4 regions of the Staphylococcus sp. GDH8C109P genome follow, and region 1 is predicted to be linked to each of the others. Evidence: riboswitches for the same ligand, from Rfam matches in the RefSeq annotation. Region 1 holds a riboswitch; each other region holds the start of a gene.
What was found. Region 1 has a riboswitch for S-adenosylmethionine ahead of metK (methionine adenosyltransferase). Riboswitches for the same ligand answer to the same signal wherever they lie in the genome.
Positions count from the first base shown of each region.

Region 1 (8,043 bases):
CCTATGGTGCAACAGTTAGTGGTCTAACATATAAGCATATTTTCAACTTAAAAGTCACACAACCACATCGCATAAAAATAAAATGGTCTGAAAACATTTTAGAAGATGTAAAACAATTGAAGAGATTGCCATTTAAACCTCAGATCGTCATTGACGCTAATGAATCGGTTAAAAATAGTGATGTTGAGAAAGTTATACTCCTTTCAAGCAGTGATATACTTTATTTAGAAGAGCCTTTTAAAGATATACAAAAAGTAAATGATTTTAAAGATTCTGAATTACCTCCCATAGCTATTGATGAGAAAGCAGTATCATTGAAAGCAATTCTATATTATGTTGAAAATTATAAAATTGATGTTGTGGTATTAAAACCATTCAGACTGGGTGGCATTGATAAAGTCTTGGAAATAATTGAAATATTAGAGCAAAAACATGTGAAATTTGTCATTGGTGGTATGTATGAATATGGTTTAAGTCGATATTTTACGGCTTTATTAGCACGATATGCCGCTTATCCAAGTGATATTACACCACACGGATTTTATTTTGAAAATGATATTGTACCGCATTCGGGCGTATTAAAAAGAGGCTCAATTTATTTTGAACCTCCTTTTGTAAACAAGTTTTATTTAACTCAGATTAATTAATGTTTATGCTTTTTATCTTTTTTTAGAGGTACTGGATCAAATCCACCTTTATGGAGTGGGTGACATTTTGAAATACGTTTAACACCTAACCAAATACCTTTGATGGGTCCGAAAACTTCTATGGCTTCTCTAGTATATTCAGAACAAGTGGGGTAAAAACGACAAGTAGCCGGGGTTATCGGAGAAATGAAATGTTGATATATATAGATAAGACCTAGAAAGATTTTTTTCATAAAATTTTGCCTCCAACAATTTACATAGCAATGATAGTTTAACATATATAAAGGGAGTTTGATGTTTGTGAAGTTTAAAGATAAAGAAAATGATGATGTCTATTTATCATTTAAGGATGAAAACGACATCCCAGATGGTGATCATGTCTTGGTTATTCCTATATACCAAGGACAATTGCTTTTCACCAAACATAAATTAAGAGGTATAGAATTTCCAGGAGGCAAAAGAGAAGAAGGAGAATCGAGTGAACAAGCGTGTGATAGGGAATTGTTTGAAGAAACAGGAGCGCTTATAAATATTAAAGACAAACATTATATTGCTCAATATAGTGTTAAGCGTCAAAATGGTATACCGTTTACAAAAGATGTTTTTATGGTTAAAGTAAATCGATTACAAACCAAAAATGATTATTTAGAAACTGAAGGCCCATTAATTTTTAATAGTATTTCAGACATTGCAGAAGAACGAAAAAGTTATTTATTGAAAGATGCTGCAATCTTACAATGTTTAGAGAGAGTGATCGAGCTTGGATTTTATGCATAAAAAAAGAATGCCTATAGAAGTACCTGACCATATTTTTGAAGAAGTCACTTATAAAGTAGATGGCATTAATGTTAGAGGTTTATTAATGCAACCCCATAAAAGTGTAAAGCGGATTGTTGTATATTTGCGAGGTGGTAAAGGGCAAGTCGGTAAAGTAAGAGCAGGGCGACTAATGCAATTTTCAGATGCGCAGACACTTGTATTTGGGCCGTATTATAGAGGTAATAATGGTAGTGAAGGTAAAGATGAATTTCATGGTAGGGATTTAAATGATGTTACGGTTGCGATTCGAATATTAAATACATTATATCCAGAAGCTTATATTCATATGATAGGCTTTTCTAGAGGTGGATTACAAGGGTTACTTACATTTCAGGATTTGCCTATAACTAGTTATATTATTTGGGGTGGTGTGTCCGATATTCGTCTCATGTACGAGGAAAGAATAGATTTAAGAGGTATGTTAAGAAGGATGGTTGGACATCCAAAGAAAAAAGAAAATGCATATAAGCAAAGAGATGCGATAACTAAAATACATGCCGATAGTCCGCCGATTCTTATAGTACACGGAGGAAAAGATAAACAAGTAGGGATTCATCAAGCTTATTATTTAGAAACACAATTAAAACATATTGGTACAACTTATCAAACATTTTATCAAATGGATGAAGGTCATGTACCAAGGCCATTTGCGATGAAAAAAGCGTTAACTACAGTTAAAAAATGGATGGCACAAGTAGAAAAAAATAAAACAATCACTAGTAAAGCACATGGACCACAACTGTAATATGGTCCATGTGCTTTATTTAGTATTTTATTTAAAATCCACCGTTTTGTGCTAAATCTGAAACTTCATCGCCAAACTTTTCGAAATTATGTTTAAATCTGTCTATTAAATCTTGTGCTTGTTCTCTATATGCCTCTGGCTTACTCCAAGCATTTATAGGATTTAGTAATGTTTGAGGTACATCATCAACTTCCACTGGTATATTTAATCCAAACATATCATCTTGAATATACTCTGTATCTCTTAACTGACCAGTAATTGCCTGATTAACCATTTGTCTCGTATAATTTAAGCTAATACGGCGTCCTGTACCATATTTACCTCCAGTCCAACCGGTGTTTACTAAGTATACATCTACATCGTGTTTATCTATTAAGTTACCTAGCAAGTCTGCATAAACTTTAGCGTGTAATGGTAAGAAAGGTGAACCGAAACATGTTGAGAAAGATGGTTCAGGTTCAGTTATACCTCTTTCTGTTCCTGCAAGCTTAGCTGTGAATCCGCTTAAAAAGTGATACATTGCTTGATCTTTGCTGAGTTTTGAGATAGGTGGTAAAACACCAAAAGCGTCAGCAGTTAAGAAAATAATCGTATTTGGATGTGCTGCTTTGGAAGGTGTAACGATATTATCTATATGATTAATTGGATAAGCGGCTCTCGTATTTTCAGTATAATAGTTATCATCAAAGTTGACATCGCCTTCTTCATCTACAACAACATTTTCTAAAATCGTACCGTATTTAATTGCTTCATAAATTTGAGGTTCTTTTTTGTAAGAAAGGTTGATTGCTTTTGCGTAACAGCCACCTTCGATATTAAAAATACCATTTTCATTCCATCCATGTTCGTCATCACCAATTAACTTTCGGGTTGAATCTGCTGAAAGCGTGGTTTTACCTGTTCCAGAAAGCCCAAAGAATAAAGCTACGTCACCTTTTTCACCAACGTTTGCGGAGCAGTGCATACTCATAATATTATCTTTAGGTAGTAAGTAGTTCATTACGGAGAAGATACCTTTTTTCATTTCACCAGCGTATTCTGTTCCACCGATTAAAATGACCTTGTGTTTAAAGGAAGTAATAATAAATGTTTCTGAATTTGTACCATCTTTACTTGGATCAGCTTTAAAATAGGGTGCCGATACAATAGTAAAATCAGATTTGATTTCTTCTGCTTCTTCTTTTGTTTCAGGACGAATAAACATATTTTGTGCGAATAGATTATGCCAAGCCAATTCATTAACCACTGTTAGTTTAAGTTGTGAATCCTGATCACTACCTGCATATCCTTTAAATACATATAATTCATCTTTTTCATTTAGATAATTTAATACTTTATCATATAACTTTAAAAATGTGTCCTCTTCAATAGGTTGATTGATATTTCCCCAATCAATGTCATCTCTGTATGATGGTTCATTAACAATAAACTTATCCTTCGGTGAACGGCCAGTGTATTTACCTGTTTTAGCGTTAATTGCACCTAGTTCGGTTAATTCTCCTTCATTGTTATTAAGAATTTTCTTATACAACTGTGTTGTGGATTGTTGAAATAATGAAGACTTCTTGTCCAAAATATTTTGAACTTTTTTTGTGTAAGTGTATGTATCTACCGCCATACTAAATCCCTCCAACGCTATTAAATTAATGTAAGCCTTTACAATTACAGAGTATAACACATATGATTGATTAGTCCACACCATATTTAAAGGAAATTAAATAAATATCAAATTGACATTACTACTTAGTTTCGGTACTATAGTGATTAACGGATTCTCTTATCCTGAGTGGCGGAGGGACATGGACCCAATGAAGCCCAGCAACCTCTTCTTACAATGAAGAAAGGTGCCAAACCGTTTGCGGACAAATAGCGTCTGAACGATAAGAGCGAATGGACGTATAAGGGCCTTCTCTCTATTCATATAGTGAAGAAGGCCTTTTTTTAATGAGCTCAATCAAAGAGAATTTTCGTAATCAAAGACAAAGGAGCAAGTTAATTTATGACTTATAATAGAAGATTATTTACTTCAGAATCGGTTACAGAAGGGCACCCAGATAAAATCGCTGACCAAGTGTCTGATGCAATTTTAGATGAAATTTTGAAAGACGATCCTAATGCGCGAGTTGCTTGCGAAACAACGGTAACTACAGGTATGGCATTAATTTCCGGAGAGATATCTACAGCTACTTATGTAGATATACCTAAAGTTGTGAGAGAAACAATTAAAAATATCGGATACACACGTGCGAAATATGGTTATGATAGCCAAACGATGGCTATATTAACCGCAATTGATGAGCAATCTCCTGATATTGCACAAGGTGTCGATAATGCTTTAGAATATCGTGACAATTTATCAGAAGAAGAAATTGAAGCAACTGGTGCAGGAGACCAAGGTTTAATGTTTGGTTATGCGACGAACGAAACGGATACTTATATGCCGTTACCAATATTTTTATCGCATCAATTAGCTAAACGATTATCAGATGTGCGAAAAGATAATATTTTAAAATATTTACGCCCAGATGGAAAAGTTCAAGTAACAGTGGAATATGATGAACAAGATAAACCGCATCGTATAGATACAATTGTCGTTTCAGCTCAGCATGCAGAAGACACTACTTTAGAACAAATTCAAGCTGATATCAAAGAACATGTTATATATCCAACAGTACCTGAAGGATTAATCGATGATAATACAAGATTTTATATTAATCCGACTGGACGATTTGTAATCGGCGGGCCTCAAGGTGATGTTGGTTTAACAGGTCGCAAGATTATCGTAGATACATACGGTGGTTATGCACGTCATGGAGGAGGTTGTTTTAGCGGTAAAGATCCTACAAAAGTAGATCGCTCAGCTACTTATGCTGCGCGTTACGTAGCCAAAAATATTGTTGCTGCTGATTTAGCCGATAAGTGTGAAGTTCAACTCGCTTATGCAATTGGTGTAGCGGAACCAGTTTCGATTGCGATAGACACTTTTGGAACAGGAAAAGTAAGTGAAACAGAACTAGTAGAGGCTGTTAGAAAGCACTTTGATTTAAGACCAGCAGGCATTATTAAAATGTTAGATTTAAAACATCCAATTTATAAACAAACGGCTGCGTATGGCCACTTTGGACGAACAGATATACTGTTACCATGGGAAAAATTAGATAAAGTTAATTTATTAAAAGATAGCGTAGAAATATAAGCGCGAAGTATTTATTTTTCAACTTTACTATCGAATGATGAGCTCATATCTATTATAATTAAGTTACTGAACACATAAAGGAGCGTTGTTGTTATGAATTCATTTGGCCCGATAGAAATTGGTTTAATCGTGGCAATAGTCGTAGCAGTTATTTGTTTAATCCTATTTTTAGTTGCTTTGAAAAGTAAGAAAAAAGCACAGCAAACCATCGAGGAACAATATAAATCAAGAGAACAAAAACTTAGCGATGAACATGATGAAGAGTTAGAAAAAGAAAGAATTGAAAATAAAAAGCAAGTTACTAAACAAAAAGAGGACTACGAAGCTACAGTAAATGCGAAAGATCAAGAAATAGATGCATTGAAACTTTTCTCTAAAAATAAAAGTGAGTACGTAACGGATATGAGATTAATTGGTATTCGTGAGCGTCTAGTTAATGAGAAGCGCATTCGACCAGAAGATATGCATATCATGGCAAATATTTTCTTACCAAAAAATAATTTCAGTGATATACGTCGTATAAGTCATTTAGTACTTACGCGAACAGGACTATATCTCATTGATTCGCAGTTGTTAAAAGGTCATGTGTTTAATGGCATTAATGCTAACCAATTCAAAGAACAACCGATGATGGAACAAGTGTTTGATACATTAAATCTTGATAAACAAACGGCACAAACATTAGTAATGGATCAAAATGATGATAAAGATTCTTTATCATTTGTGAATTATACAAATTATTTAAATGAAATAGAAAAACTAGCTGGTGAATTACAAACAGAATTAAACTTGAAGTTCACACCGACGTCAATCCTATATTTCAATCCTAAAGATGAAGGTGCTGTGACTATTTCAAATTATGCACAAAGTACCAATTCTAAAGTGTTAGTTGGACCAGAACAACTTGATGAATACTTTAATAAGTTTGTTTTTCATGGTCGTATTCAGTACAATGTTGAAGATTTACAACGTGTGATGGATGAAATTGAAACATTTAACTAATAAAATATCAGGGATATAAATATTAATATAAAAGGCTCATAAATAAATTTTTAAAAAAATTATTTATGAGCTTTTTTATACCCAAATTTTATACGTATTAGGCTGTATTTCTTTAGTGCAAGCTTCAATATATTGTTTTTAAGATTATTTGCATATCAGTCCAAAACACTATTTATTAATGTTATCCTAATTATATACAACACCATAGAAACATGAATCTTGGAATAAATGTGCTTAAGCTAAATTTTTAAGGGTGCTTTTGCTTAGAGAAAATGATTAAGAATATTTTAAGCTTTTACGTCTATTTTTTAAAATTATAGTTGAAAATGAATGACATAAATAACTATTTTAAACAAATTATTAAAATTTAGGCATTTTAATTTAATAGTTTGCTAATTTTGATTATTATTATAGTTAGTTTAATAGAAAAGGGGAGCTCAAATTTGGAATTTGTAACTTTTTATAATGGTAATGAAATGCCTATCGTAGGTTTAGGTACTTTCCGAGTTGAAAATAATGATGAATGTAAGAAGGCAGTTAAACATGCAATTGAAAATGGCTATAGACATATAGATACTGCAATGATATACGAAAATGAAGAAATGGTTGGACAAGGTATAGCAGAAGGATTAGCTTCTACAGGTTTAGATAGAAGTGATCTATTTATTACATCTAAATTATGGCTCGATGATTACGGTCGTAATAATGTAGCTGAAGCTTATGAGACTAGTTTAAATAAACTAGGATTAGATTATTTAGATTTATATTTAATGCATTGGCCAGGTCTAGATGAAGCATTAATGATAGATACATGGCAAGGTATGGAAGATTTGTATAAAAATGATAAGGTTAAAAATATTGGGGTTAGTAATTTTAATGCAGAACATTTAGAAGCATTACTAGCTCAAGTTTCGATTAAACCTGTGATTAATCAAGTTGAATTTCATCCTTATCTCACTCAGTCAGAGTTGAGAAGATATTTAGAAGTTCAGAATATACATGCAGAATCTTGGTCACCATTAATGAATGCACAGATTTTAGAAGATGATACAGTTAAATCAATAGCATCAGAAATTAATAAAACACCTGCACAAGTCATAATTAGATGGAATATTGAACATAATGTAGTGGTGATACCTAAATCTGTCACACCAACTAGAATTGAAGAAAATTTAAATGTATTTGACTTTGAGTTATCTAAAGCACACATAGAGCGATTAGACAGTTTAAACGAAGATAAAAGAATAGGCCCAAATCCTTCAGAATATAGTGGTCATTAAAAAAGAAATGAAACATTGAAAAGACCGTAAATATAGTTGTTTATAACTATATTTACGGTCTTTTGTTATTTAAGTTAACCTATTAAATATCCTAATAAACATGCGATGAAGGACACTACATATTGTAAAATTGAATAAACAATAAAGTGAAATACGTGCTTGTTTACTGTTAACATTTGAACTAACTCAGTTGACAAAGTTGAAAAAGTTGTTAGTCCACCTAGAACGCCAACAATTAAAAATGCATTAATCCAAGAAATATTTAAAGCAAGTCCCATGAGCAAACCAATCAAAAAACTACCTAAAATATTTACGACAGGTGTTGCAATAGGTAATGTACTATCAATTTTATTG
Region 1 is NZ_JAESMX010000015.1:142,513-150,555, reverse strand. It holds gene menC (o-succinylbenzoate synthase) at 1-647, shown strand, start outside; gene yidD (membrane protein insertion efficiency factor YidD) at 644-880, opposite strand; gene ytkD (RNA deprotection pyrophosphohydrolase) at 942-1,424, shown strand; gene KA867_RS09220 (alpha/beta hydrolase family protein) at 1,408-2,211, shown strand; gene pckA (phosphoenolpyruvate carboxykinase (ATP)) at 2,243-3,829, opposite strand; SAM riboswitch class I at 3,986-4,098, shown strand; gene metK (methionine adenosyltransferase) at 4,211-5,407, shown strand; gene KA867_RS09205 (nuclease-related domain-containing protein) at 5,501-6,409, shown strand; gene KA867_RS09200 (aldo/keto reductase) at 6,853-7,689, shown strand; gene KA867_RS09195 (fluoride efflux transporter FluC) at 7,764-8,043, opposite strand, start outside.

Region 2 (8,043 bases), on a different contig from region 1:
TTTTTTTTTTTGCAATTTTTGTGTTTAGTGGACATAAGGAATGAATTGGAAATTGTAATGATATGATTAACTGTATTTTTTATATAAAGTATACAAAATAAATATTCTGAAAATTGCGATAATATGGTATATTTTATTTATCACAACATAGGAGGCACACAATGATCAAAGTAAGTCCGAAACAATTTATTAATAATGTATTATCTGGCGTAGCAATTGCAATTGTTGCTGGGCTCATACCTAATGCTATTTTAGGTGAGGTATTTAAACTTTTAGCGCCGAAATATGCTGTTTTTGAATCTTTACTACAGGTTGTTTTAGGTATTCAATTTACAGTTCCACTATTGGTAGGAGCTTTGATTGCAATGCGCTTTAGTTTAACGCCTTTAGCGACAGCTGTAGTTGCTAGTTCGGCTTTTGTCGGAAGTGGTGTGGCACAATTTAAAGATGGTGTGTGGGTACTTGCCGGCGTGGGAGATTTGATTAATACAATGATAACAGCAGCAGTTGCGGTATTTTTAATATTGGTAATCGGTGAACGTTTTGGTAGTCTAACATTGATTATTTTACCGACAATCGTTGGTGTTATTTCAGGTTTGGTTGGTTTGACGTTATTGCCATACATACAATTAATTACGACTGGTATTGGTAACTTAGTTAATACATTTACAGAATTACAACCCATAATTATGTCAATGCTTATTGCACTTGTCTTTAGTTTTATAATCATTTCACCAATTTCTACAGTGGCTACAGCACTAGCCATTGGTATTAGTGGTTTAGCAGCAGGTTCAGCCTCATTAGGCATTGTAGCATGTGAAGGTGTTCTCGTCGCAGGTACGATGAAAATAAACAGATCAGGCGTACCTATTACAATATTTTTAGGTGGTGTTAAAATGATGATTCCCAATATGGTTCGACACCCTATTATTTTATTACCCATCTTCACCAATGCGATTATCACTGGATTTTTTGGCGCGTTGTTAGGTATTGCTGGTACCAAAGAATCTGCTGGTTTTGGTATTATTGGGTTGGTAGGTCCCATCAGCGCATTTAAACATATGGAAGCCCCATTACTACTTAATCTATTATATGTATTTATCGCATTTTTTGTCGTTCCGTTTATGATAGGTTTCTTAATTCATATATTCTATATGAAAGTTTTGAAATTATATGATAAAGAAGTATTTAAGTTCCTAGCATAAAATAAGTGAAGATATAGATTTGCTTATTGTAATATATTAAAAATGCGCATTATCAATATATAAGTAAAAAGATTAAAAAGGCCTCAAATCAAAGGCCTTTTTAATTTTGCACAAAATAATTTGCAAGTATGACCCCAATATATAAAAAATGTATCGAAATATATTGTTACAGTTATGTAACAATAAGGTTGTTTGTAATTTTTCAGACTATATAAAAAATGAAGCAAATCAAGAGATAACATTCTTTTATATCAATAATTATAAATAATAAAAGCAAAATTGATTATTTGAGAATGTTGTATAAAGCAATTACAAAAGATTGCAATGTTACAAATCAGAATAATTTTTGTAAAGTTTTGTTATGTAAGTGTAATATGATTGATAAAAATATATGGTATATTAACTATGGTCAAAAAACAAAACATAAAATTTAAAGAATTTTAGCAAATACGACAAAAAAATTATCGAAAATATATTTTATTAAAAATTAAATTTGGAGGATTTATTTTATTATGAAAAAATCAATTTTAGCTTCATCATTAGCAGTAGCATTAGGCGTAACAGGATATGCAGCAGCATCTGACAACAATCAAGCTCACGCTTCAGAACAAAACATCGACAAAGCACATTTAGCAGAATTAGCATTAAATGGTTCAGCTGAATTAGATCAAAAACCATTACACGCTGGTGCATATAACTACAATTTTGTACTAGGTGGTAACGAGTTTACTTTTACATCTGACGGTAACACATGGTCATGGGAATACCATGCAGTTGGTGCGCAAGCTTCAACACCTAATACTACACAAGATGTAAGTTCAGAAGTAAGTGTCAACACAAATGAAAAATCAGCAAGTGAAGTACGTTCACAACAATCATATACTGCTCCAGCAGCAGTAGAAGCACCAAAAGCTTCAGCAACTACAAATGTTAAAACAGCACAAACAAGTGCAGCTACGCAAACATATAAAACAGCTCAAGCATCTGCGGCTTCAACTGGTGGATCAGTTAAAGCACAATTCTTAGCTGCTGGTGGATCAGAAGCTATGTGGAATTCAATTGTAATGCCTGAATCAAGTGGTAATCCAAATGCGGTTAACCCAGCAGGATATAGAGGCTTAGGTCAAACTAAGGAATCATGGGGTACTGGTTCAGTAGCTGATCAAACTAAAGGTATGTTAAACTACGCTAAACAACGTTACGGTTCTGAAGCAGCAGCGTTAGAATTCCGTAAAAACCACGGTTGGTGGTAAAATCTATAGCACTGAACGTGTTGTGTTTGGTGATATAGATAAGAGTGACTCGCTTGAGTCACTCTTTTTTTATATTGACATGTTAGAATATTCTGATAAAATTAATATTAATTTAATTATAAAGTGACTTATCCAGAGAAGTGGAGGGACTTGACCCGTTGAAACTTCAGCAACAGACTTATCTATAATCATAAGTACTGTGCTACATTCAACAAGTGGAATACTTGATAGATAAGTGTCATGTGAGAGCTATATGTCACTTATGAGGCATATAGTTTTTTATTTTAAGGAGGACTTTTAATGGTAATATCAGATCGGTTATCACAAATTCCGGATAGTTACTTTGGTAAAACGATGGGACGTAAAATAGAGCCCGGGCCATTACCGTTGATTAATATGGCCGTAGGTATACCTGATGGCGCAACGCCTAAAGGTATCCTTGATTGCTACGCAGAAGCCATCTATAAACCTGAAAATCAAAAATACGTCGCTTTTCATGGGAAAGAAACATTCAAACAAGCAATCGTCGATTTTTATAAAAGACAATATGATGTTGAATTAGATAAGGATGAAGAAGTCTGTATTCTATATGGTACGAAAAACGGCTTAGTCGCTTTGCCTACATGTATCGTTAATCCGGGTGAAAATGTGCTGCTTCCCGATCCAGGTTATACAGATTATTTAGCAGGTGTATTGTTGGCAGATGCTAAGCCACAACCACTTGTGTTAAAGCCACCTTATTATTTACCACAATGGCATATGATAGATAAAGACGTCTTATTGAATACACGCTTAGTTTATCTAACTTATCCAAATAACCCTACAGGTTCAGTTGCTACAAAAGATGTATTTGATAAAGCAATTGCACAATTTCAAGGCACAAAAACTAAAATTGTTCATGATTTTGCCTACAGTGCATTTGGCTTTGATTATAAAAATCCAAGTATTTTACAATCAAAGGGTGCTAAAGACTTAGCAATAGAAGTGTTTTCTTTATCAAAAGGATATAATATGTCAGGTTTTAGAGTTGGTTTTGCTGTAGGGAATAAAGATATGATACAAGCATTGAAAAAATATCAAACACATACGCATGCTGGTATGTTTGGTGCACTGCAAGATGCGGCTACATTTGCTTTAAATCATTATGATGATTTCCTTGTGAGTCAAAATGAAATATTTAAAGTCCGAAGAGGTAAGTTTACAGCTAAATTGAATGAAGCAGGTATCCCTTTTGAACCGATGAATGGTGGCATATTTTTATGGTTAAAAACACCTAAACATTATGATGGTGAAACTTTTGAAACATATTTATTAAAAGAAAAGTCCATTTTAGTTGCTCCAGGTATTCCATTTGGTGAACATGGGCAGAACTATGTACGTATTTCATTAGCAGTGGATGATGATAGCTTAATGGAAGCGGCAGAACGCATTCAATTATTAAAACATTTATATGAAGCAGAATAGGAGTGAAATGATCAATGAAAAGCATTAAACTTTTTGGTGTCAGAGAAGAAGATATCCCTTTTATTAATGAATGGTCAGAAAAACATCAGGTGAAAGTAGATTTAGATAGTGACATATTATCTTTGGAAACAGTAGATCGTGTTAAAGGTTTTGATGGGGTATCGTTGTCACAACAAATTGAATTAGATGAAGTAGTGTATCAGAAATTACATGATTATGGTATTAAGCAAATTGCTCAGAGAAGTGCTGGCTTTGATAGTTATAATCTTGAGTTAGCTAAGCAATATGAACTAGTTATAACCAATGTACCTTCTTATTCTCCGCATTCTATCGCTGAATATACTGTGTCTCAAGCATTAAATTTAATTAGAAATTTTAATGATATACAAAATAAAACTGCAGCATATGATTTTAGATGGCAACCGAGTATTTTGTCACGTTCTATAAAAGATTTAAAAGTTGCAGTTATTGGTACAGGTCGTATTGGTTCTATTGTAGGTAAGATTTTTGCAGAAGGTTTTGGTTCAGAAGTAGTAGCATATGATATTGAACCTCAAGTCTCATGTGAAGCGTATTTAACATATAAAGAAAGTATGAGTGAGGCGATTAAAGATGCAGATATTGTAACTGTACATATTCCAGCGACAAAGGAAAATACATATTTGTTTAATGAGGCAGTATTTACAGAAATGAAAACAGGTGCCGTGTTTATTAATTGTGCGCGCGGTACGATTGTTGATACAAAAGCCCTTATAGATGCATTAAATAGTGGGAAAATAATAGGTGCAGCATTAGATACTTATGAAGGTGAGAAAGGGCTATTCCCAAGTGATCAACGCAATACACAATTAGATGATGCAATATTAATTGAATTGATAGAACGACAAGATGTCATTCTATCTCCACATATTGCTTTTTATACAGATGCAGCTGTAAAAAATCTTATTGTAGATGCGCTAGATGCAACATTAGAGGTAATATATACTGGTGATAGTAAGCTTCGTGTTAATTAAATATGTAATATAAAAATAGGGCTAAGACGTTTGATTTCGTCTCAGCCCTCATTTTTTGAATGTGCAGGTTATTTAGCATCATAGCCTTGATCTTCGATAGCATCTTTCATGCTTGTCATTGTAACTTTATTATCGTCAAAATCAACTTCAACATTACCAGCATCAAGGTTCACATCAGCCGTTGATACGCCATCTAGATTTGTAAGTGCAGATTCTACTGCCTGTTTACAATGATCACAGCTCATGCCATCAACTTTAATTGTTTCTGTTGTCATAGGAATCACCTCCTTAAATCAAGGATGTTTATTATTATTATTATTACAAAGTTGCGTTATAATTTCATTCGTTTTAATCTGAGTGAATTTGTTACCACACTTACTGAGCTTAATGCCATTGCTGCGCCAGCTACCCAAGGTGCAAGTAAACCTAAAGCTGCGATAGGAATACCAGCAACGTTATAGCCGAATGCCCAAAATAAGTTTTGTCTGATATTACTTATCGTTGAATTACTGGTTTTGATTGCTTTAGGAATTAATAATAATTCTCCGCCTAAAATTGTAACATCAGCTGCCTCTATTGCTACTTCTGTACCTGTTCCAATAGCAATACCGATATCTGCTTGAACTAGTGCTGGTGCGTCATTAACGCCATCTCCAACCATAGCAACAATTTTATCATTATCTTGAAGTTCTTTGATTTTTGAAGCTTTTTCTTCTGGTAATACTTCTGCAATTACAGCGTCTATACCTACTTGTTTAGCAATTGCTTGTGCTGTTCGCGCGTTATCTCCTGTAAGCATTGTTACGGAAATACCTAATTCGTGCAATTGTTGAATCGCTTCATTGGCAGAATCTTTGACTGTATCGGCGACGGCAATCACACCTTGTAGTGTTTGATTAATAGCAATGAGCATTGCTGTTTTACCTTCGTATTCATATTTGACTAAATTATCTTCATACTTTGAAACATCAATATGAGCATCTTTCATGAATTTACGTGTGCCGACTAATACGTCTTGGTTATGAATCATTGCTTGAATACCGTGTCCTGGCACTGCTTCGAAAGATGTTGTTTCTAATAAATCGATGCCTTTATCATTTGCATAACTGACGATTGCTTCAGCTAGTGGATGTTCAGAATCTTTTTCTGCACTAGCTAAAAGTTGTAGTGTTTCATCATTACCATCAAAGTCCGTCACAATTGGTTTACCGTTTGTGATAGTTCCTGTTTTATCAAGAACGACTGTATCAATTTGGTGTGTACGTTCTATGTGCTCGCCACCTTTAAATAAAATACCATTTTCAGCAGCCTTGCCAGTGCCCACCATAATTGAAGTAGGTGTTGCGAGACCTAATGCACATGGACAAGCTATCACTAATACAGCGATTGCTGCTACAAGTGCAGGTTCGAATTGACCAGTTTGGGCAAAAGCAATCCAAATGATAAATGTGAGTATAGCAATACCTACGACAATAGGGACAAAGTAGCCAGAAATCGTATCAGCTAAACGCTGTATAGGTGCTTTTGAACCTTGAGCATCTTCGACTACTTTAATAATAGAAGATAAAGCAGTGTCTTTTCCTACTTTCGTTGCTTCTATTGTAATGGTACCATTTTTATTCATTGTTGATCCTATCACATTATCGTTTAATGTTTTTTCAACAGGGATAGATTCACCAGTTAACATAGATTCGTCTATCGCAGTCATACCTTTGATTACTTGTCCGTCTACTGGTATTTTTTCTCCTGGTTTTACTTGGATATAATCTCCGACAACAACTTCACTTAGTGGCACCATTTGTTCTTTGCCATTTCTGATTATACGTGCTTCTTTTGCTTGTAAACTTAACAATTCGCTTAAAGCATTTGTAGTTTGTGTTTTGGCACGGCTTTCTAAATATTTACCGAATAAGATAAGTGTTATTAATACAGCACTCGTTTCAAAATACAGATGAGGTGTATCATTTGTATGGTTCAACCATTTTATCATTTCATAAATACTATAAAAGAATGCGGCACTCGTACCTAACGCGACTAATACATCCATATTGGCTGAACCATTTCGCAGATTTTTATAAGCACCTACATAGAACTGCCAACCAATAATAAATTGAACAGGTGTAGCTAATATGAATTGAAACCAGGGATTCATTAAGAAACTAGGTAATGGTAGTCCGAATAAATGGATAAACATCGTCAATAGTAAAGGTAAAGAAAGTATGGCTGAAACAATTAATTTGTTTCGCTTTCCTTTTAACTCTTGTGCTTTTCGTGAATTTTTTTCTGAAGGAGCTGCTTTGGTTTTTGCATCATAGCCGATGTTTTGTATTTTTTTTATCAACTCATCTATAGATGTCACTTCTGGATTATAATTAATCGTTGCATTTTCGGTTGTGAGGTTGACGTTTGCTTGTTCAACACCGTCAGTGCGGTTAAGTACTTTTTCAATACGATTTGAACATGCGGCGCAAGTCATACCCATGACATCTAAATCAGCTTTTTCAGTGACAACATCATAACCTGTATCTTTAATTTTTTGAGTTAAAGCATCTAGTGAAGTATTATCTGAATTATATTCAATCGTTGCTTTCTCAGTTGTAACATTGACATTTGCTTTGACATCTTCCATTTTATTTAAATTCTTTTCGATGCGGTTCGCACATGCAGCACAAGTCATACCTGTAATACCTAATGTCGTTTTTTTGTTGTTATCCATCTCAGTGAATGCCTCCTTTTGCTTCATAGATTTATAATGAATCGTTATTTGTATGTCATCTGTTAAATTTAATATACCCCCTGTAGGTATAAAAGTCAATGTGTTTGTTTGGAATAAAATAAGCTAACATCAGTATGTATGTAACAAGTGATGTTAGCTTATGATTTAAATCAAAGTTATATTAGATGCTGCTGATTAACTTTGCTGAGTTCAGAAACAATTTTACGGCTGTCTTTATTAAGATGTTGTACATAAATCATATTGTTTTTCTTTTTATAATTTTCTATCAAGGTATCTACTGCATTAACAGCTGAATCATCCCATAAATGTGCTTGGCTAAAATCGAGATAAATTGTTTTATCGCTTATTTCTAAATCTAATTGGTTCATTAA
Region 2 is NZ_JAESMX010000009.1:395,588-403,630, reverse strand. It holds gene KA867_RS03750 (PTS sugar transporter subunit IIC) at 162-1,205, shown strand; gene KA867_RS03745 (aggregation-promoting factor C-terminal-like domain-containing protein) at 1,718-2,458, shown strand; SAM riboswitch class I at 2,584-2,696, shown strand; gene KA867_RS03740 (aminotransferase class I/II-fold pyridoxal phosphate-dependent enzyme) at 2,759-3,922, shown strand; gene KA867_RS03735 (D-lactate dehydrogenase) at 3,937-4,935, shown strand; gene copZ (copper chaperone CopZ) at 5,004-5,210, opposite strand; gene KA867_RS03725 (heavy metal translocating P-type ATPase) at 5,267-7,651, opposite strand; gene KA867_RS03720 (SulP family inorganic anion transporter) at 7,828-8,043, opposite strand, start outside.
Region 2: it holds a riboswitch for S-adenosylmethionine, as region 1 does, so the genes downstream of both, KA867_RS03740 (aminotransferase class I/II-fold pyridoxal phosphate-dependent enzyme) here and metK (methionine adenosyltransferase) in region 1, are expected to answer to the same signal.

Region 3 (8,043 bases), on a different contig from region 1:
TTTGATTTTGATGAAAAAGCACACTGGGATTTAGTAGAGTCATTACAAATGGCTAACTTTGAACGCGGTGCAAAAGTTTCTGGTGCAAGATTTGTGTTCTTAACTGGCGAAGGCGCGCAGTTAGAAAGAGCATTAATGAACTATATGGTCACGAAACATACGACGCAACATGGTTATACAGAAATGATGGTACCACAATTAGTAAATGCTGATTCAATGTATGGTACTGGCCAATTACCAAAATTTGAAGAAGATTTATTCAAAATTGAAAAAGAAGGATTATATACAATACCAACGGCAGAAGTACCATTAACGAATTATTATCGTAATGAAATTATTGGTCCGGATGTCTTACCTGCTAAATTCACAGCGCAATCAGCGTGTTATCGTAGTGAAGCAGGTTCAGCTGGTAGAGATACAAGAGGGTTAATCCGTTTACACCAATTCGATAAAGTAGAAATGGTACGTTTTGAAAAACCGGAAGACTCTTGGCAAGCATTAGAAGAAATGACAGAACATGCAGAAGCAATTTTAGAAGAGTTAGGCTTACCGTATCGTAGAGTTATTTTATGTACAGGTGACATAGGCTTTGGTTCAAGCAAAACGTATGACTTAGAAGTTTGGTTACCAAGCTATAATGAGTACAAAGAAATTAGCTCTTGCTCAAATATTACTGATTTCCAAGCACGTCGTTCTAATATTCGTTTTAAACGTGATAAAACAGTAAAACCAGAATTAGTGCACACATTGAATGGTAGTGGTTTAGCAGTAGGTCGTACATTTGCTGCAATCGTAGAAAACTATCAAAACGAAGATGGTTCAGTTACTATTCCAGATGCATTAGTACCATATATGGGCGGTAAAACAGTGATTCACCCAGTTAAAGAAAAATAGATTCGTTTGAATGAATATCATCAGTGGCATTTGAGCTAGCTTAAGCGTTGAACTTTCAAAATAGATGCCATAAAATGATGAAATAAAAATAGAGGTTGGGACAAATAGATGTCTCAACCTCTCATTTTATATAAATAATGAGTGATGAGCCTTCTGATCTTCTAAATACCTTAGATATTTTGAAAATAAAGAAAGGGTAGGGGAGGTGTTAAATATCTTGTTTTGCAGGTTATTTAATTTGAAAAATACCTTATTTTATTCAAAAAATAGAGGGTAGTCTAAAATAAAAACACAATATTCTGAAATTAAAAACATTTTAATAACAGCATTTTTAGACGAACGTAAGTCTTAGGTTACACATACGTAAGTCTAAAAACGTTGAATGTCTCTTTCATTTTGTATTAAACTAATTCTATTATTTTTAAAAAATGTGTGGGAGGTGGCATGATGGCAACACATTTAACTTTTAAGCAAGGTGTAAAAGAATGTGTACCGACTTTGTTAGGTTATGCTGGTGTTGGTCTTTCATTTGGTATTGTTGCAGTGGCTTCAGGTTTCAATTTGATTGAAATCATTTTGTTATGCTTACTTGTCTATGCTGGCGCGGCACAATTTATTATTTGTGCGTTAGTCATTGCTGGAACGCCAATTTCTGCAATTGTATTAACGACATTTATTGTAAATTCTAGGATGTTTTTATTAAGTATGACCTTAGCGCCAAGTTATAAAGGGTATGGGTTTTGGAATCGTATAGGCATGTCTTCTTTGATTACAGATGAAACATTTGGTGTCGCTATTACACCACATCTAAAAGGTGAAAAAATCAATGATCGATGGTTGCATGGATTAAATATCACAGCTTATTTATTTTGGACATTTGCAAGCATTGTTGGTGCTGTTTTTGGTAAATACATAACAAACCCAGATGCGTTTGGGTTAGATTTTGCTATTACTGCAATGTTTATATTCTTAGCTGTTTCCCAGTTTGATGCTATTAAACAATCACAATTTAAAACATATTTAGTATTGATTGTTTGTGTGATTATATTAATGCTTAGTTTAAGTTTCTTTATGCCTTCATATGTAGCAATTATCTTAGCTTCGACAATTACTGCGGGGTTAGGGGTGGTGATCGACAAATGACAACGACCTTACATATGTTATTAATTATTGTTTTATGTGGTGTGGTCACTTGGTTAACACGTATTATACCGTTTATATTAATTACGAAAATTAAACTATCTGAGACAGTTGTAAAGTGGCTTTCCTTCATTCCTATTACATTATTTACGGCATTGATTGTAGACGGCGTTCTAGAACAACATGAAGATTCAATGGTGTATAGTGTTAATTTACCGTTTTTAGTAACGATGCTTCCGACAATAATCATTGCCATTATTACACGGAGTTTAACGATTACGATTGTCAGTGGTATTTTAATAATGGCAGTTTTAAGATGGATATTTTAAATATATTATTGAAGTGGCTCACATTATCCGTTAGAATAGCAATAATTAGAAAATTTTGATAATTTTAAAGAAATACTTGTTAAAATAGATATTTGATTTATGCACAGCTTTTTACAATTAAAATTAAATCTTATTTCGAGAAGCAGAGGGACTTGGCCCAATGAAGCTTCAGCAACCGACTTTAGAAGCACGGTGCTAATACCAACGATTCGCTCGAATAATAAGTATTGTAACTTCTTACTTATTATGAATAGGTGAGAAGTTTTTTTATTAAGTAGGAGGTAAATGATGACAAATTATACGGTTGATACATTAGAATTGGGACCATTTACAACTGAATCAGGTGAAACGATTTTAAATTTAAAATTACGTTATGAACATGTTGGATATGAAGGACAGCCACTTGTACTTGTATGCCATGCACTGACAGGTAATCATTTGACATATGGGACGGATGACAATCCTGGTTGGTGGCGAGAGATTATAGATGGTGGGTACATGCCAATACATGATTATCAATTTTTAACATTCAACGTGATAGGTAGTCCATATGGCTCCAGTTCGCCACTTACAGATGCTGACTTTCCTACGCATTTAACATTGCGTGATATTGTCAATGCAATAGAATTAGGTATTCAAACATTAGGGTTTGATCGAATTAGTATTTTAATCGGTGGGTCTTTAGGAGGTATGCAAGCGCTGGAATTATTGTATAATCATAAATTTGAAGTAGATAAAGCGGTCATTTTAGCTGCGACAGATAAGACTTCCTCATATAGTCGTGCATTTAATGAAATTGCGAGACAAGCGATTCGATTAGATCATGGTGAAGGGATGAGTATCGCAAGACAACTTGGTTTCTTAACGTATCGTTCTTCTAAAAGTTACGATAGACGATTTACACCAGATCAAGTTGTAAACTACCAGAAACATCAGGGGAATAAGTTCAAAAAGCACTTTGATCCATTAAGTTATTTAACCCTGCTAGACGTCTTAGATAGCCACGATATAGATAGAGACCGTACTGATGTAGATGAAGTGTTTGGACGACTAGATACTAAAGTTATGACTATGGGCTTTACGGATGATTTATTATATCCAGACGATTTAGTATATGCCACAGGTGCGCGATTTAAATATCATAAACATTGCTTTGTGCCAGATAATGTAGGACATGATGGTTTCTTGCTGAACTTTAACGATTGGGCACCCAATTTATATCATTTTTTAAAAGTTTCTAAGTTCAAAAGAAAATGACGATATGCTACATTTTAGTTCATTTTGTATGATAAGACGTCTGGGATAGTAATTTTATACTTAATTGAAAGTGAAAATAACTGTTTCCTATGACATCTTATTTTTTGGTGTGTAAAATGTGAAGTTTGAAGTTAGTATTAACAGGGGAGATATAATTTTAAAAGGCGCTCATTATCAGATTTTGTCGCTAATGTTGAACTTCTGACAAAAAGAATTGTCAATAATTGTATAAAAGTTTTAAAGAGGTTAAAATAATAAACATAGACAAAAATTGTATAGGAGTGGCGAATTTGTTTTCTAAAATACATACTAAAGCCACTATACTTAGTGTAATCACGTTAATTATAGTAGCTTTAGCTTTACATATATTACCGCTACTTGGACTCGTGTTGAGTTTATTTGCAACAATTCCAGGTATTATTTTATGGCATAAATCTGTAGAATCTTTTGGCTTAACGGCAGTCATTACAGTTGTGCTAACTACGTTATTAGGTAATATATTCGTGTTAAGTATCATGATCCTCTTGTTCGTGGTGAGTGTTGTAGTGGGTCAATTATTAAAAGAACGTACATCAAAAGAACGTATACTTTATATAACAACGACTTTTATTAGTATCATTGCATTAATTGCATTTATGGTGTTACAAGCATTTAAAAAAATACCAAGTGCTGCTTCATTAATCAAACCGATTAAAGAACAGATGTATAGCATCATTTCTAGCGCTTCAGTCAACGCGGATTATAAACAAATGTTTGAAGAGACTTTCCGCCAATCAGCAGTGCAACTACCAAGTTATATGATTGTTGGCGTATTTCTACTTATATTAATCAATTTAATTATCACTTTTCCAATCTTGCGTAAATTCAAAATCGCTACACCCATATTCAAACCATTATATGCTTGGCAAATGAAGCGTTCTGTCTTATGGATGTATGTTATTGTCTTAATTTGTGTTATGTTTTCAACGCAACCAAGTGCGTTTCAAACGATCGTCTTAAATTTTGAAATTGTGTTATCATTATGTATGTACATTCAGGGGTTAAGTGTGATTCACTTTTTCGGAAAAGCGAAATCAATGCCGACAGCACTTACTGTGATATTAATGGTAATAGGGACAATTTTAATGCCATTAACACATATTGTGAGTCTCCTGGGATTTGTAGATTTATGTATCAATTTAAAACGTATCATTAAAAAATGATTTGAGGTGGAAAAATGAACCGTCAATCCACTAAAAAAGCGTTGATTTTACCATTTATTATTATGGTGCTTACAGCAATAGCGCTTGTCGTCGTTTGGTTTATTTTTAACCAATTGATTGCAGGTATAGCTACTGTTGTATTACTCATCATAATTGTAGGGACAGTACTGATGGTAAGACAAGCTTTACAAAAATTGGATAACTATGTAGATAATCTGAGTGGAAAAATCTCAGCAAGCAGTAATACTGCTATTAAAAGGTTACCTATTGGGATGATTATCTTAGATGAAAATGAAAACATAGAGTGGATGAACCAATTTATGTCGGATCGTCTAGACCGAAACGTCATTTCTGATCCAGTCAATGAAGTATATCCTAATATATTAAAACAGTTAGAAAAAACACAAGAAGTGGAAATTCAAGAAAATGAATATCACTATCGTGTAAGATATTCAGAAAAAGAACACGTATTGTATTTCTTCGACATTACTGAAGAAATACATACACAAGAATTATATGAAGCATCTAAACCAATTATTGCAACACTATTTTTAGATAACTATGATGAAATCACGCAAAATATGAATGATACACAACGTTCAGAAATTAACTCTATGGTTACGCGTGTAATAAGTAGATGGGCAACCGAATATGACATTTATTTCAAACGTTATAGTTCAGATCAATTTGTTGCTTATTTAAACCAACGCATTCTAAATGAAATCGAAGCATCTAATTTTAGTATATTGAGTCAATTACGTGAAAAGAGTGTAGGTTACCGTGCGCAATTGACATTAAGTATTGGTGTAGGTGAAGGTTCAGAGAACTTAATCGATTTAGGTGAATTATCGCAATCTGGACTTGATTTAGCACTAGGTCGTGGTGGTGACCAAGTTGCAATTAAGCATATGAACGGTAATGTGCGTTTCTATGGCGGTAAGACTGACCCGATGGAAAAACGTACACGTGTAAGAGCACGTGTTATCTCTCATGCCTTAAAAGATATTTTAATGGAAGGCGACAAAGTCATCATTATGGGACATACGCGTCCAGACTTAGATGCTATAGGCGCAGCCATTGGTGTCTCAAGGTTTGCTATGATGAACAATTTAGATGCTTACATTGTGTTAAATGATTCAGATATTGATCCGACGCTACGTCGTGTGATGAATGCAGTCGATGAAAAGCCTGAACTAAAAGAGCGTTTTATCACATCTGATGAAGCATGGGATGTCATGACGTCTAAGACAACTTTAGTAATTGTAGATACGCATAAACCTGAAATGGTTATCGACGAAAATATATTAAACAAGGCAAATCGTAAAGTTGTAATCGATCATCATAGACGTGGTGAAAGCTTTATCTCTAGCCCATTACTTGTTTATATGGAACCATATGCAAGTTCAACTGCAGAGCTAGTGACTGAATTGCTAGAATACCAACCAACAGAACAACGATTAACACGTTTAGAGTCGACAATTATGTTTGCAGGTATTATTGTAGATACACGTAATTTCACATTACGTACAGGTTCAAGAACATTTGATGCGGCAAGTTATTTACGTGCACATGGTGCAGATACAATATTAACGCAACATTTCTTGAAGGATGATTTAGATACGTACATTAATCGTACTGAATTAATCCAAACAGTGAAACTACAAGAGAACGGTGTCGCAATTGCACATGGTTCGAACGAAAAAATCTATCATCCTGTAACAGTTGCACAAGCAGCTGATGAACTGTTAAGTTTAGATGGTGTAGAAGCTTCGTATGTAGTTGCTAGAAGAGAAGATAATCTAGTCGGTATGTCTGCCCGGTCACTCGGTGCAGTTAATGTTCAATTGACAATGGAAGCACTTGGTGGCGGTGGTCATTTAACTAATGCAGCTACACAATTAAAAGATGTCACTGTGGATGAAGCAATAGAACAATTACAACAAGCTATAACAGAACAAATGAGTAGGAGTGAAAATTCATGAAAGTAATATTCACACAAGATGTTAAAGGTAAAGGTAAAAAAGGCGAAGTTAAAGATGTACCTGTAGGCTATGCAAACAATTTCTTATTGAAGAAAAATTATGCAGTAGAAGCTACACCAGGTAATTTAAAACAGCTTGAAAAGAAAAATGAAGCTGCAGAAGCAGAACGCCAACAAGAAATTGAAGAAGCTAAAAAATTAAAAGAAACATTAAGTCATATTGAAGTTGAATTATCTGCTAAAACAGGTGATGCTGGAAAATTATTCGGTTCAGTTAGTACAAAACAAATCGCGCAAGCATTGCAACAACAACATGATATTAAAATAGACAAGCGTAAAATGGATTTACCAAACGGTATACATGCATTGGGTTACACAAATGTACCAGTTAAATTAGATAAAGAAGTAGAAGGTACAATTCGTGTACACACAGTTGAACAATAAAAACGGATTGAGATATGAGGTGTAATCATAATGGATGGAATGTATGAACAAAATCAAATGCCCCACAGTAATGAGGCTGAACAATCTGTCTTAGGTGCCATTATCATAGATCCGGAATTGATAAACAGAACTCAGGAAGTCTTACTTCCTGAGTCCTTTTATAGAGGCGCGCATCAACACATCTTTAGAGCCATGATGAACCTCAACGAAGATAATAAAGATATTGACGTGGTTACAATTATGGATCAACTGTCGTATGAAGGACGACTGAATGAAGCGGGTGGCCCACAATATCTAGCAGAATTATCTAGTAATGTACCGACAACTCGAAATATTCAATATTATACAGATATTGTATTTAAGCATGCGACAAAGCGTAAGTTGATACAAACTGCCGATAGCATTGCTAACGATGGTTATAATGATGAATTAGAATTAGATACAATATTGAACGATGCAGAACGTCGAATATTAGAATTGTCATCTACACGTGAAAGTGATGGATTTAAAGATATTAGAGATGTGCTTGGAGAAGTGTATGAGAATGCAGAATTACTTGATCAAAATAGTGGTCAAACACCTGGTATCCCAACTGGTTATCGAGATTTAGACCAGATGACCGCGGGCTTTAACCGTAATGATCTAATCATTCTGGCTGCCAGACCATCAGTAGGTAAGACTGCCTTCGCACTTAATATTGCACAAAAAGTTGCTACACATGAAGACCATTTCTCAGTTGGCATATTCTCGCTAGAAATGGGTGCAGATCAATTAGCAACACGTATGATTTGTAGTT
Region 3 is NZ_JAESMX010000014.1:226,241-234,283, forward strand. It holds gene serS (serine--tRNA ligase) at 1-894, shown strand, start outside; gene KA867_RS07820 (AzlC family ABC transporter permease) at 1,342-2,037, shown strand; gene KA867_RS07825 (AzlD domain-containing protein) at 2,034-2,363, shown strand; SAM riboswitch class I at 2,491-2,590, shown strand; gene metX (homoserine O-acetyltransferase MetX) at 2,652-3,620, shown strand; gene KA867_RS07835 (DUF2232 domain-containing protein) at 3,896-4,822, shown strand; gene KA867_RS07840 (DHH family phosphoesterase) at 4,837-6,804, shown strand; gene rplI (50S ribosomal protein L9) at 6,801-7,247, shown strand; gene dnaB (replicative DNA helicase) at 7,278-8,043, shown strand, end outside.
Region 3: it holds a riboswitch for S-adenosylmethionine, as region 1 does, so the genes downstream of both, metX (homoserine O-acetyltransferase MetX) here and metK (methionine adenosyltransferase) in region 1, are expected to answer to the same signal.

Region 4 (8,043 bases), on a different contig from region 1:
TTATTTAGATAAATAATAAAGGCAAGCTTAAGCAAGCAATTTGTGATCATAAATAATAATTAAAAAGTGGTGTAGATATGGAAGATATAGATTTGGAAGAAAAAGTAAATGATCTTATCTCAAGTAATTTTGTCAATAATGTTGAAGAGAAAAAAAGACAGATGAATCTTGCAATGGAAAGTGTGAGAAACATCATAGAATTATGTGGAGATGATCCTGATAGAGATGGTCTCATCGATACCCCTTATCGTTTTATTAAAGCTTTTTTAGAATATACAGAAGGGTATAATGAAGATCCTAAAACGCATTTAGCAAAAACGTTTGATGTTAAACAAGACGACATGGTTTTGGTCAAGGATATAGAATTCTATTCAATGTGTGAACATCACTTTGCTCCATTTTATGGTGTTGTTCATGTTGGTTATATACCTAATGAAAAGGTAACTGGATTATCAAAAATTGCTAGAGTAGTCGAAGGATATGCGAGAAGATTTCAAGTACAAGAAAGATTAACAACTCAAATTGCACAAGCAATCAATGAGGTGTTAGAACCTAGAGGTGTCATGGTAGTGATTGAAGCTAAACATATGTGTATGTGTAGCCGAGGTATCAAGAAAGAACAATCTTCTACAATCACTTCAGCTGTACATGGGTTATTTCATAAAAATTATAATACAAGAAATGAATTTTTAACTTTAATCAATAAATAATTAGAATAAGGTGTGTAATTATGTGTAGAAGAGTAGCCTTAATTACTGGTAGTGCAAAAGGTTTGGGTAAGAAAACAGCGCTTGATTTAGCTGCTAATGAAATTGATATAGTTATTAATTATCGAAAAAGTAAGGAAGAAGCACAAAAATTAGTTGATGAAATCAAGCATAAATTTGGTGTGAATGTTATAGCAATCCAAGCAGACGTATCAAAAATAAATGATGTAAAAAATATGATTCAAACAATTATGTCTACTATGGGGCGCTTAGATATTTTAATTCATAATGCAGGACCATTTATTAAGGGGAAGAAAACCATTGTCGATACTACTTATGAAGAATGGAATGCTATGGTTGACGGTAATTTAAAAAGTTTTTTCATTTTAGTTAAAGAAGTTATTCCTATTATGAGGAAGAATAAATGGGGGAGAGTTATAACATTTGGTTTTGATCAAAGCCAAAATATACCAGGTTGGATATATCGAGGCGCATATGCCGCTGCAAAAACAGGTGTCATATCATTAACACAAACTTTATCAAAAGAAGAAGCGCGTTTTGGAATAACATTTAATACAGTTTGTCCAGGTGATATTTTAGGTGATGATAAGGAAAAAAATATAGCTGAGTATAAAAGAAATGAATTATCTCATTTTGAGATTCAAAGAAAAGAATATGGTGAAGATATTTCTCGTGTCATTAATTTTCTTTGTGAAGAAAAATCAAGTTATATAACTGGTGCAACAATCTCTGTGACAGGTAATCATGATGTTATCAACAAATATAATTTATAAAGAAGTACTTTAATATGGATGATAATGTTGTAATTGTAGGTGGGTCTATAGTAAGTATATTTGCAGTAAAGAAATTAAGTAAAAAGGGTATCAAGGTGGCATTAAAATTGTTCAAAGTGAGGAACGATTGACATATGCCCCCCCTTTTGATGAAAGCGTGTATGCAAGATAATGAAAATACTTCTATACTTTTATTAGAAAAAGAGAATTTTTTGCTGATAATCATATAGAAATTGTCTTAAATACCAATATTTTCAATCACATATTATGATCAATTAGATAAACCACAGGCTGTATTTTTCACTAATGGTTATAAGAATAAAAAAGAAGTACAAGATTATCTTATAAAAAATAAAGAATAAAATTAGGAGTAATCATAATGACTAATAAATCCACAAACTATGGCAGTTTAGCTAAGCAATTAGTAGCTTTAATAGAAGATGAAGTAGAACCTATTACCATTTTTTCAAATATCTCATCTTTACTTTATTCAAATTTACCAAATGTAAATTGGCTAGGCTTTTATTTTATAAAAAATGAAGAATTATTATTAGGTCCTTTTCAAGGACAACCAGCTTGTTCACATTTAAAATTGGAATCTGGTGTATGCGGAGATGCTGTAACACAGCGTAATTTAATAAATGTAGAAGACGTTTACGAATATCCAAATCATATATTTTGTGATTCAAACAGTAAATCAGAAATTGTATTACCTATATTTGTAGATAATACGATAATTGGCGTGTTAGATATAGATGCACCAACGATTCATCGTTTTAATTAAAATGATGAATCAAATTTACAAAATATAGTAGAGCTTATAGAGCAAAAATTAACAGAAACAGATTTAAGTATCATGACAGACGTATCTATCAATTACATTAAAAAATAAGGAGTGTATAAGATGAGTTTACGAATGAATTATGAAGAAATTGCCTCAGATAATATTGAATTAATGTATGAAATGGAAAAATTATTGAAAAAAATACAATCGACAACAAATTGCAAGAATTAATAAAAATAAGAGTTTCTCAATTGAATGGTTGTGCATTTTGTTTAAACATGCACACTACAGATGCTAGAAAACGAGGTATAGACGAAAAGAAAATTTATTTATTAAATGCTTGGGAAGATACTAATATATACAGCGACGCTGAAAAATTGGCACTAGAATTAGCTGAACATGTTACGTTAATTTCTAATCATAAAGTTCCGGATGCGCTCTATAATCGCGTTCGTGAAAATTATAACGAAGAGGAATATGCCCATTTAATATTTACAATTGCACAAATTAATACATGGAATAGAATATCTATATCTATGGGAAATGAATACAATATTTAAATCAAAGGAGTACAAAATATGTCTATAAATAATCAAGTTGCGATTGTTACAGGATCCGGTAGAGGTCTAGGTGCTGCTATTGCTATAAATTTAGCAGAAAAAGGTGTCAATATTGTATTGAATTACTTAAATGATGAAAAAAGTGTTGAAGGTGTCCAAGAAAAAATTAAAGATTTAGGTTCCAACGCCATTATTGTGCAAGCTGACGTCACAACCATTGATGGCTCGCAGAGAGTAGTTAATGAAGCATTAAAATCATTCGGTACTGTTGATATTTTGGTAAACAATGCTGGTCCATTATTTAGACCAATGTCAATTGAAGACATGACTTGGGAAGACATGTCTAAAAATTTAAATGAAGATATGGGCGCAGCCTTTAATATGACAAAAGCTGTTTTAGGCACTATGAAACAAAATCATTATGGTCGCATTATTTATATAGGATCATTATCTAGTGAAAAACCGTCAAATAATGTAGCTCATCATGGTAGTTCTAGAGCCGCAATAAGTACTTTTTCAAAATATGTAGCACTTGAAATGAGTGAATATGGTATCACTTCGAATGTTGTTGGTCCAGGTATGATAGAAACAGACCGAACTAAATCACAAACCAAGATTATTAAAAGTATCGCCGAAATAACACCCGCTAAAAGAATAGCTAAACCAGAAGATGTTGTTCGTGCAGTTAACTTTTTTGTGAATGACGATGATAGTTTTTACACAGGACATTACTTCCCCGTGAGTGGTGGATTACACTTAAAATAAAAAAATGTTTTTAAATTTAACTTTCAAATACTCACAGTATTATTATAGCTTTAACTGTAATGAATTTTTCAATTGTAAAATATATTTTTAACTATAAAAATAAGCATTAAAGAAGGTTTAAAATGAACTTTTACGACAAAAATGGTGATGCTACAGCCTATACCGAAGATAATATCCATATTTATCTTTTTAATGGTAGAGCAGTCGTTTATTTTCAATGTAATAAAGTATATGGTTTTAATGGGAGTCATTTAGGTTGGTTTGAAAATGGATGGATAAGAGATTTAAAGGGTAAATGTGTAATGTTTAGCTCGAAAGCATCTGGTGGCCCAATAAAACCTATTAAAAACAAGGCTCCTAGAAAAAATATAAAATAAGATATGCCAATTAAAAAGAATAGAAAACAAGTTAAAATTAAAAATATCTATCACTTAGCTTGGTCACACTTAAGTGGCATAGATTTTTTATTACAAGGTGTTTGAAAAATGACTGTTTTAAGTCATCCTTTTAAAACAACTGCTTGCATATGTTATTCATTTTTAGCACAAAATAACTAGGTCATAGTACTGTTATTTTGTGCTATTTTTTATTTTTAAAGTATTTTTTAGAGCTTTTTTATCATAATTTTATTGAAGGGCAATATCATATATCCAACAATCTAAATTAGTTTCTTCTTTAGAAATACCATTAGGCCCAATGCTATCTGTTAATATACAAATACTAGAACCGCAAATACGCTCTAATTTTATAGTCATAACATTCTTTTCCAAACACTTGATTTTACAAAAATGATATAAATAGTAAGCTAAAGATAGGCTTCATTAATATCTTAAAATGATAATAAATATGTTAGTAATTTATTTGAATAAGGTGATTTAATATAATTATTTTGTCTTAAACTATCTTAAATTACTATTAAGGAGAGATTTTATGTTAACGAATGAAGAAATCAAAATAATTAAAGAAACAGTGCCACTTCTAAAAGACGAGGGACAAAATATTACTTCTATTTTTTATAAAAGGTTATTTGAAGAGCATCCAGAATTGAAAAATGTATTTAACCAAACGAACCAGAAAAAAGGTTTATAATCTTCAGCACTAGCTATGGCTGTCTTAGCTGCAGCTGATAATATTGATGATTTATCTCCAATTGTTCCGGTTATCATGCCAGTGGTCTACAAACATTGTGCGTTACAAGTTCAACCTGAGCATTATCCGATTGTAGGTGAAAATTTAATTTGGGCGATTCAAGAAGTAACTGGATTGACTGATGATAGTGAAATTATTCAAACATGGATTAAAGCTTATCAAGCAATCGCAGACGCATTTATTGGCTTAGAAAAAGAAGTTTATAGCCAAATGGCTTGGGAAGGATTTAAACCGTTTGAAGTCACTGATATTCAAAAAGAAACAGAAATCATTAAATCATTTACGATTCAATCAGAGGATATTGATTTAAGTCAATTCACACCAGGTCAGTATATTACTGTAAATATTTCAAATAAGAAATTACCTTATCAGGCTAAAAGACATTATTCCATTGTAGATGGAAATCGTGATTATTTAACATTTGGTGTAAGAAAAGATTTTACAGAAGAACATGAAGGTGAAGTTTCAACGATTTTACATGACGAAGTTAAAATTGGAGATACATTAGAGTTATCTGCACCAGTAGGTGGTTTTGGTTTAGTAAATAAAGATAAAAAACAATTATTCTTAGGTTCTGGCGTAGGTGTAACACCACTTGTTTCAATGTATAGAGAAGCTGTTGAAGCTAATTTATCTGCTACATTTATTCAGGTAACTTCAGATAGTGATAATATTGCTTTTGAAGATACAATTAAATCAATTAACGCAAAATCAGAGAAAAGTATATTTCATGCTCATTTACGTGATGAGGATGGTTATATAGAAAAAAAGATTTAGAGGCATATCTTGATGATGAAACAGAAATTTATATTTGTGGTGGAAGTTCATTCTTAAATTCAATGATGTTAAATTTACAAGCACTTGAAATTCCAGAAGAACGTATTCATTTTGAAACATTTGTTCCAAGATTAAGTTTTTCTGTATAAAAATATAATATTTTTTGAAAATCATATTTGATGATGATTAGAAAAGATTATAAAAAATGTATGCAAAAAACGTCAATTTCTAATGGAATTGACGTTTTTTTACTATGTTTAGTAATTTTAAAATTCTACTTATTTTAAGTAGCTGAGTTACTAAATGTTCACTACTTTTAGTGTAAATGTATTCGTTTCACATGGAACAATTTTATTAATATTAGATTAATCATTAATAAATTAGAATTTTCTAAAATTTCATTGACTAAACATGAGTGGAATGCTAGGATTAATACAACTCAAATACATATGATTGACTCTTATTTAGAGAGGCGAAGGGACGTGCCCGATGAAGCCCAGCAACCATCGTTTAACGAAATGGTGCTAATTCACAGAAAGTAACAATGATTACTTTCGAAGATAAGAGAAGGTGCATACTTTCTCTTTATTTTATTAAGAGAAAGTATTTTTTTACATAATGAGTGAATTTTATTTTTAGATAAAGTTAAGGAGAGATGTTATGAAAAAGGTCATTAGTTTAACTGTTTTAGTATGTTTTGCTGTAATACTTGTAGCTTGTGGTTCGTCCAAAGATAAAGAGAATAAAAAGATTACAATTGCTACATCACCAGCACCTCATGGTGAAGTTCTAAAACATGCGAAAGAGGAAATGAAGAAAAAAGGTTATGATTTAGAAATTAAAGTTGTTAATGATTATAAAGTACCCAATAAACTCTTAGATAAAGGTGACGTGGACGCAAACTTCTTTCAACATGTGCCTTATTTAAAGGCTGAAAGAGAAGACCATAATTATAATATTGAAGAAGTAGGGAAAGTATTTACGACACCAATGGGTGTATACAGTAAAAAATATAAAGATATCAAAGACATCCCGAATGGTTCTACAATTTATGTTTCTAATAATCCAGCTGAAGAAGGACGTTTCTTATCATTTTTCGTAGATAAAGGGTTAATAAAAATTAAAAAAGGTGTCAAAATTGAAGATGCCAAATTTGAAGATATTGTAGAAAACAAAAAGAATCTCAAGTTTAACAATAAACAAGGGGCAGAATTTTTACCTAAAACCTATAAAAGTAAAGAAGGCGCAGCTGTAATCATGAATTCTAATTACGCGATTGATAATGGTTTAACGCCACACAAAGACGCTATTGCAATAGAAGGTAAATCATCACCATTTGCCAATATTGTTGCAGTTCAAAAAGGTCATAAAGATGATAAAAAATATCAAACATTACTAAAAGTTTTACAATCTGAAGATATGAAAAAGTTTATTAAAAAAGAATATAATGAAGATGTTATACCTTATGAAAAATAAAAACATTGATTTATGAATATAAGTTTTAACAAACAGAGGAGGTATGGTTAGACATGTCTAAGTTAGGAATTGTTGGACTTGGTAGAGTAGGCAGTCAAGTATTGACAGACGTTCAGTATTTGAATTTATTTTCAGAAATTGTATTGATTGATAGCAAAGAAGAAATTGCAAGTGGTGAAGCGCTTGATCATAATCATTCACAAGGACTGTTTAATATCAGTCATGTGAGAATTAAAGCAGGCGCGTACCAAGATTTAGCTGACGCAGATTTTATAGTTATTGCCGCAAGTATACAAACAGATAAAAACGATGGCGACCGAACATTATTGGCACAAGATAACCATGACATTATAAAAAATGTGATGAAGCAAATTGCTGAAGTTACGCAAGAAGCAATTATTATTTTAATTTCTAATCCAGTAGATTCGATGGTATATTTTGCCAATCAAGTCAATTATCCATCGCATAAAATAATTGGGACGGGTACAGCATTAGAAAGTTCAAGATTCAAAACTATTGTCGCTCAGCATTACCAAATTGATCCTAAAAATGTTGAAGCCTTTGTTATTGGTGAACATGGTCAGTATGCAGTGCCTGTATGGAGCAAAGTACGTATTCACGGTATGGAATTATCAGAGTATGAAGCTTTAAGTCAAGCGCCAGCGATTGATAAGGCACATATAACGTCTATTATAAATGAAGTTTCAATGGATGTTTTTTATCAAAAAGGGTGGACCAATGCAGCTATTTCCAAGGTGACGACTGCTTTGATACAAGCGATTGCTTTAAACCAGCGTACAATTATGCCATTAACATCAATCAGTCAGGAATATGGGCTAGATGATGGGGCGTATAGTTTACCAACATTAGTTGACCAATATGGCATTGTCCAAAGGTATCCTATAGCATTGGATGAGCAGGAAGAACAACAGCTAATTGAAGCATATCAATATATCAGACAAACAATTAATATAGCACAAAAATAATTTCCTTTAGTATAGAGATAGAAACATAAGTATCTCGTAGCAAAT
Region 4 is NZ_JAESMX010000009.1:444,404-452,446, reverse strand. It holds gene folE (GTP cyclohydrolase I FolE) at 78-710, shown strand; gene KA867_RS04010 (SDR family oxidoreductase) at 731-1,501, shown strand; gene KA867_RS04005 (GAF domain-containing protein) at 1,881-2,285, shown strand; partial or broken gene KA867_RS04000 (carboxymuconolactone decarboxylase family protein) at 2,406-2,845, shown strand; gene KA867_RS03995 (SDR family NAD(P)-dependent oxidoreductase) at 2,864-3,610, shown strand; gene KA867_RS03990 (4-fold beta flower protein) at 3,733-3,987, shown strand; partial or broken gene KA867_RS03985 (globin domain-containing protein) at 4,541-5,685, shown strand; SAM riboswitch class I at 5,994-6,103, shown strand; gene KA867_RS03980 (MetQ/NlpA family ABC transporter substrate-binding protein) at 6,197-7,012, shown strand; gene KA867_RS03975 (lactate/malate family dehydrogenase) at 7,066-7,998, shown strand.
Region 4: it holds a riboswitch for S-adenosylmethionine, as region 1 does, so the genes downstream of both, KA867_RS03980 (MetQ/NlpA family ABC transporter substrate-binding protein) here and metK (methionine adenosyltransferase) in region 1, are expected to answer to the same signal.